Methanotorris formicicus Mc-S-70: one gene and its partner. The protein of the gene in region 1 binds, or shares a complex with, the protein of each later gene. Links are inferred from orthologs where the notes say so. Each region holds a gene or a part of one and is shown on either strand. Other genes may lie near its edges.

Evidence for each region.
Region 2: the proteins of METFODRAFT_RS01110 (region 1) and pscS are in contact, whole or in part, in a solved structure (PDB 3WKR), measured with the Methanocaldococcus jannaschii proteins. The link is inferred for Methanotorris formicicus Mc-S-70 from one-to-one orthologs.

What each region holds. Positions count from the first base shown.
Region 1 is NZ_AGJL01000003.1:42,397-45,458, reverse strand. The notes cover bases 71-2,793. They hold METFODRAFT_RS01110 (DUF2100 domain-containing protein), read left to right. Parts: upstream 71-966; coding sequence 967-1,620; downstream 1,621-2,793. Other genes in these bases: hisC (histidinol-phosphate transaminase), read left to right, coding at 2,224-2,793; METFODRAFT_RS01100 (PIN domain-containing protein), read left to right, coding at 1,839-2,210; METFODRAFT_RS01105 (antitoxin family protein), read left to right, coding at 1,658-1,852; METFODRAFT_RS01115 (ornithine cyclodeaminase), read left to right, coding at 71-958. In the rest of the region: more of METFODRAFT_RS01115, read left to right, coding at 1-70; more of hisC, read left to right, coding at 2,794-3,062.
Region 2 is NZ_AGJL01000056.1:612-3,925, forward strand. Bases 16-2,990 are described here. They hold pscS (O-phospho-L-seryl-tRNA:Cys-tRNA synthase), read left to right. Parts: upstream 16-919; coding sequence 920-2,062; downstream 2,063-2,990. Other genes in these bases: ftsY (signal recognition particle-docking protein FtsY), read left to right, coding at 16-780; METFODRAFT_RS08285 (ATP-binding protein), read left to right, coding at 2,119-2,970; METFODRAFT_RS11805 (hypothetical protein), read left to right, coding at 2,983-2,990. In the rest of the region: more of ftsY, read left to right, coding at 1-15; more of METFODRAFT_RS11805, read left to right, coding at 2,991-3,210; sepS (O-phosphoserine--tRNA ligase), read left to right, coding at 3,250-3,314. UniProt on the Methanocaldococcus jannaschii protein: Converts O-phospho-L-seryl-tRNA(Cys) (Sep-tRNA(Cys)) to L-cysteinyl-tRNA(Cys) (Cys-tRNA(Cys)).

The DNA of each region.
Region 1 (3,062 bases):
AACCAACCATATAACCTACATAAAATATAATGGGGAATGGATTGAGGTAGAGAATCCAAAGATGGATGGGGTTATTGTTGTTTATCCAGAGGAAAAGAGGGCAGAGGTTAAAACAATAAGGAAGGTTAAAAAGGGAGATTTAATTGTTGTTGGGCATAAGGGTATAAGGGTTATCCCGCCAGAAAAACCAAGGGAAAAGGGAGAGTTATTTGAGTTCATGAAATCAGAGGCCTCCTCTGAAAAGCCAAAAGAAACAATAATAAGAAAAATAGCAAAAGAAATGTATGCAATAAGAGAGGAATATGGGAAGACAGGAAAAGGGGGCATTGTTGTTGTTGGGGGCCCAGCAATAGTGCACACAGGAGCAGGAGAAGCATTGGCTAAGTTAATAAAAATGGGTTATGTTCAGGCATTATTTAGTGGAAATGCACTTGCTACACACGACATTGAATGGGCTTTATATGGAACTTCACTCGGCGTTAATATAGAAACTGGAAAACCAGTTTCAGGAGGGCATAGGCATCATTTGTATGCAATAAACACCATAATGAAGGCAGGAAGTATAAAGGAAGCAGTTGAGAAGGGGATTTTAAAGAAAGGAATTATGTATGAATGTATAAAGAATAATATCCCATACGTATTGGCTGGAAGTATTAGGGATGATGGACCTTTACCAGATGTTATAACAGACGTTGTTGAAGCACAGGATAAGATGAGGGAGATGCTAAAAGGCAAAAAGATGGTTTTAATGCTTTCAACAATGCTCCACTCAATAGCAACAGGTAATCTCCTCCCATCCTATGTAAAAACAATCTGCGTTGACATAAACCCCGCAACAGTTACAAAATTGATGGATAGGGGAACATCCCAAGCAATTGGAGTAGTTACTGATGTTGGTGTATTCTTACCTATGCTCGTTGAAGAGTTAGAGAGGTTGGAAGAAAATAAAAAAGATTAAGTGATACTATGATAACCAAAAGGATGGAAGATTCAAAAAATTTAATTATAAAGGCAATATCTACAATATCTGAAATAGAAAGAAGGGAAAAGCCCCCTGTAGATGCTAAAAAAGTATCTTACAAAGATGCAAAACCTGGAAAGATAGATACCAACGAACTTAAAAAGGCAATCTATGTATTGATTGAGGCAGATGAATTTTTATATAAAAAAGCCCCATTACATGAACTTAATGAAGAAGAAGCAAAGGATTTTTGTAAATTAATTTTGAAGGCAGAGAAACATTTAAACAATGTTTTAAAGAACTTCGGATTTGAATTTGAAGAAAAAGAAATTGATAAAGATGCGTTATATATTGTATCAAATAAAAAATTGTTTAGAAAGTTAAAAGATAAGAATCCAGATTTAAATGTTATCTGCACAGAAGGAATGTTGGATATAGAAGACATGAAGGCAATAAATCCAAACATTCCAGAGAAGGCATTGGGAGGGATTAAAAAGAAAATAGAAATAACAAAAAATAATATTGCAAAGAGGATTGAAAAAACAAAACCTTCAAAAATTTTGGTTGTTGTTGAAGATAAGGCAGATGAGTTAATCTATAAGAGAGCAAAAGACCTATACAACGCTGATAAAATTAACGCTGAGGAACTTTTGGAATAAACCAATTATTTTTGATAATAGTACTAATGGTGGAATTATGGAAATTGTTGTTGATGCAATCTACGAAAATGGTATTTTAAAACTCAAAAAGGGCTTAAACCTTCCAAATGGTTGCAAAGTTAAGGTAAAAATAACACCAAAAAAAATTTCCGAGAAAACTTATGGCATACTAAAACTTACCGATGAGGAAATCAAAGAAATCATTGAGGAGATTGAGAATGGAGAGCAATAGAATATTCTTTGATTCTAATGTTTTAATTTATCATTTATGCGGTAAAGAAAAAGCAAGGGATTTAATTGAAAAAGTAGAAAATGACGAAATCATTGGATTTATAAACCCAATTGTTATTTCAGAGGTTTTATTTTTTTATATAAGGGCAAACACCAAAAAGAAACCTTATGACATTAAAAAGAAACCAGAAATTTTAAAATCATTAGATTTTGACAATGTGTTTGAGTTATTTTCAATTTTTAGAATATTGGATTTAAATGGGGAAATTGTTAAAATCTCCAAAGAAATCATTAAAAATTATGGATTGCTCCCAAATGATGATTTTGAAAAAGTAGATTTCTTGGAGATTATCAAATAAAAAAGGTGATAAATTGATTGAAGATAAAATAAGAGATGTTGTTAAACAATTCAAACCCTACGTTCCAGGAAAATCAAAGGAAGAAATTGTAAGGAAATATGGCATAAATCCAGAGGAAATTATTAAATTAGGTTCAAATGAAAATCCCTGGGGACCTTCACCAAAAATTAAGGAAGAGATATTGAAAGAAGTTCCAAAACTCCACCAATATCCAGAACCAGTTAGCCCAGAGTTGTTGGAAGAGTTGAGCAAGTTCTTGGATGTGCCAAAGGAGAATATTATCGTTGGTGGAGATGGGGCGGATGAGATAATTGATACAATAATGAGGACTTTTATTGATGAGGGAGATGAGGTTATTATTCCAATCCCAACATTCACACAATATGCCATATCGACAAAGATTTATGGAGCAAATATAAGATGGGCTAAATTTGATAAGGAGAGGGACTTCCAGTTGGATGTTGATAGTGTTTTGAGCAACATAAATGAGAGGACAAAAGTAATCTTCCTTTGCACACCAAACAACCCGACAGGGAACATTATTGACAAAAAAGATGTTGAAAAAATCATAAACTCAACCGATGCACTCGTTGTTATAGACCATGCATACATTGAATATTCAAAGAAAGAGTATGACTTAACAAAATGGGCATTGAAATATGATAATGTCTTAGTTTTAAGGACATTCTCAAAGGTATTTGGTTTAGCAGGACAGAGGATTGGTTATGGTATAACAAATGAGAAAATAATTAACTATATGATGAGAGTTAAGCCAGTATTTAGTTTAACAAGATTGAGCCAGATTTGTGCAATAACTGCTTTGAGAGATAGGGAGTTCTTTGAGAGATGTGT
Region 2 (3,314 bases), on another replicon or contig:
TTAAAAGACCAACTAATTGGAATGAAAATCTCTCCTAATGATGATCCAGGAGAAGTTACAATAAATGCATTAAAAAATGCCATAAGGGAAATTTTGTCCCAAGAAGTTATAGATGTTGAAGAAATTATTAAAGAAAAAAAGAAAAAAGGAGAACCTGCTGTCTTTGTATTTGTGGGAATTAATGGAACTGGAAAAACCACATCCATTGCAAAGTTGGCATATAAATTAAAAAATAAAGGTTATTCTGTTGTTTTAGCGGCGGGAGATACATTTAGAGCAGGAGCAATTGAGCAATTGGAGCAGCATGCAAAAAACGTCGGTGTTAGGGTTATAAAGCATCAGAAAGGGGCAGATAGTGCAGCAGTTATTTATGATGCTATACAGCATGCAAAGGCAAGGGGTATTGATGTTGTTTTAGCAGATACTGCAGGAAGGCAGGCGACAAATATCAACCTAATGGATGAAATGAAAAAGGTTGTTAGGGTTACAAAGCCAGATTTGGTTATATTTGTTGGTGATGCATTGGCTGGAAATGATGCAATTTATCAGGCGGAGGAATTTAATAACGCAGTGAATATTGATGGAGTTATCTTAACCAAGGTCGATGCAGATGCAAAAGGAGGATCTGCCTTATCTATCGCCTATGCCATTGGAAAACCAATTTTGTATTTGGGTGTTGGGCAGAGGTATGGGGATTTAATTGAATTTGATGTAGATTGGATGATTAATAAGCTGTTTGGTGAGGAAGAAGTTAAATTTTCAACGGAAAGGGAGTTCTAACTTACATCTAAATAATAATTTTTTATAGTCGTCTGTGAATGTTTATCATTATCTTAAATTTCATGAACGTTTAACAACAATCTTAATAATACAGGAAAAATTATGTTATATTAATTAAATTACAATAAAGGTGATTATTTTGAAGATTAATTTGGATAAATATAAGAATCTTACAAGGAACTTTGAAAGGGAAATTATAAACCTAAACCCAATCCAAAGAGGAGGAATACTACCAGTTGAAGCAAAAAAGGCAGTTTATGAGTTTTGGGATGGTTACAGTGTATGCGATTACTGCGGTGGGAGATTAGACCAGGTTTCTACGCCTCCAATATGTGAGTTTTTGGAGGACTTTTCAAAGTTTGTAAATTTGGACATCTCAAGACCTACACATGGAGCAAGAGAAGGAAAATTCATAGTTATGCATTCAATTTGTAATGAAGGGGATTATGTAGTTGTGGATGGGAATGCCCACTACACAACTTATGTTTCTGCTGAAAGGTCAAGATTGAATGTTGTAGATGTTGAAAGTGATGGATATCCAACATTTAGAATAAATCCAGAGAAATATAAAGAGGTTATTGATAATTTGGAGGATAAGGGTAAAAATATTGGCTTAATTTTATTAACTCACGTCGATGGGAATTTTGGGAATGTTGAAGATGCTAAAAAGGTTGGAAAGATAGCAAAAGAAAAGGGATATCCATTTTTATTGAACTGTGCTTACAGTGTTGGGAGAATGCCAGTAGATGGGAAAAAATTAAACGCTGACTTCATTGTAGCATCGGGGCATAAGAGTATGTCTGCATCAGGACCATGTGGTTTATTGGCATTTAAAGAAGAATTTGCGGAGAAGATATTAAAAACATCAGAGAAATTCCCAATAAAAGAAATTGAAATGCTTGGATGTACAAGTAGGGGATTGCCTATAGTTACATTAATGGCAAGTTTTCCACATGTAGTTGAGAGGGTAAAAAGATGGGATGAAGAGGTTAAAAAAACAAGGTATGTTGTTGATGAGTTGGAGAAAATTGGATTTAAGCAATTGGGGGTAAAACCAAAGGAACATGATTTAATTAAATTTGAAACACCAGTATTGGATGAAATTGCTAAAAAAGATAAAAGAAGGGGATTCTTCTTCTATGAAGAGTTAAAGAAAAGAGGTATTGGTGGAATTAGGAGGGGAGTAACAAAGGAAATTAAGATGAGCGTTTATGGCTTAACATGGGAGCAAGTGGAGTATGTTGTAAATGCCATTAAAGGGGTTGTTGAGACACATAAGTGATAATATTTTGATGATAATGCTTTATATGAAAATTAGGATTAAAATTGGTGATTTAAATGGAATTTTTTAATAGAGAGAAGGAAATAAAAGATTTAACTAACATCCTATCTTTTGAACCAAATTTAATTTATTTTATATATGGTCCAATAAATAGCGGAAAAACTGCCTTAATTAATGAAATCATCAAAAAATTACCAAACGACTATATAGTTTTTTATATTGATTTAAGAGCACATTTTATATCAAGATATGATGATTTTGTTAGGGTATTATTTAAAGCACACAAAACAGATATTGACGATGTTAAAGAATTTTTAAGGATTATTGTTCCTAAACTACCAAATGAGATTTTTGGTATTCCTATTCCAAAGGATTTACTAAATGAGTTGTTTAAGGATAAAAAATCAGACGATGTTTTTGAATATATTATTGATGTTTTTGAGGAATTGCAATTAATGGGGAAAAAACCAATCTTAATAATTGATGTCTTGGAAACCTTCGGTTTCCAAAATCTTTGTCGCTTCGCTCCAAAGAACTTACAAGTTATTGGGGACTTAAAGATTAATGGTTACTTAATTTATGAATTATTTAACTTCTTCATCAGTTTAACCAAACATAGACATTTGGCACATATTTTATGTTTAAGTTCTGATTCCTTATTTATTGATAAGGTTTATAATGAAGCGATGTTGCAAGATAGATGTAAATATTATTTAGTTGATGATTTTGATTATGAGACAACAAAGGAATTTTTAAAAAGACATGGTTTTAATGATGAAGAAACAGAGACCGTTTGGGAATACTTTGGAGGAAAACCAATAAAATTGATTGATATTATTCAAGAAAAAGCATTAGGTAGGGATGTTAAAGAATACTGCAAAAAATCTTTGATATTTAAAGTTAGATAGTTAAAAGATTTAATATATGCTTTGGAAGATGAAAATAATGACTTATTTAAAAATGTCTTTAAGTTATTTGAAAATTTTAAAAATAGGGATGAAATAGCATACAGAAAAATAACCGAAGAAATTGTATGGGCAGTTAAAAAGAATATACTATTTATTAATGTTGAAGAGGGAATTTTAAAGCCACAAAGTAAGTTGGATTTGTTGGCAATTAGGGAAATTCTAAAAGAAATTCTTCAATAAAAAACAATAAAAATAAAATAGGTATATAGGGGAGAAAACATGTTTGACAAAGAAAAAATTTTGGAAATGGCAAATAAGGATTTTGAGAAGGCCTGGAGAGAAAC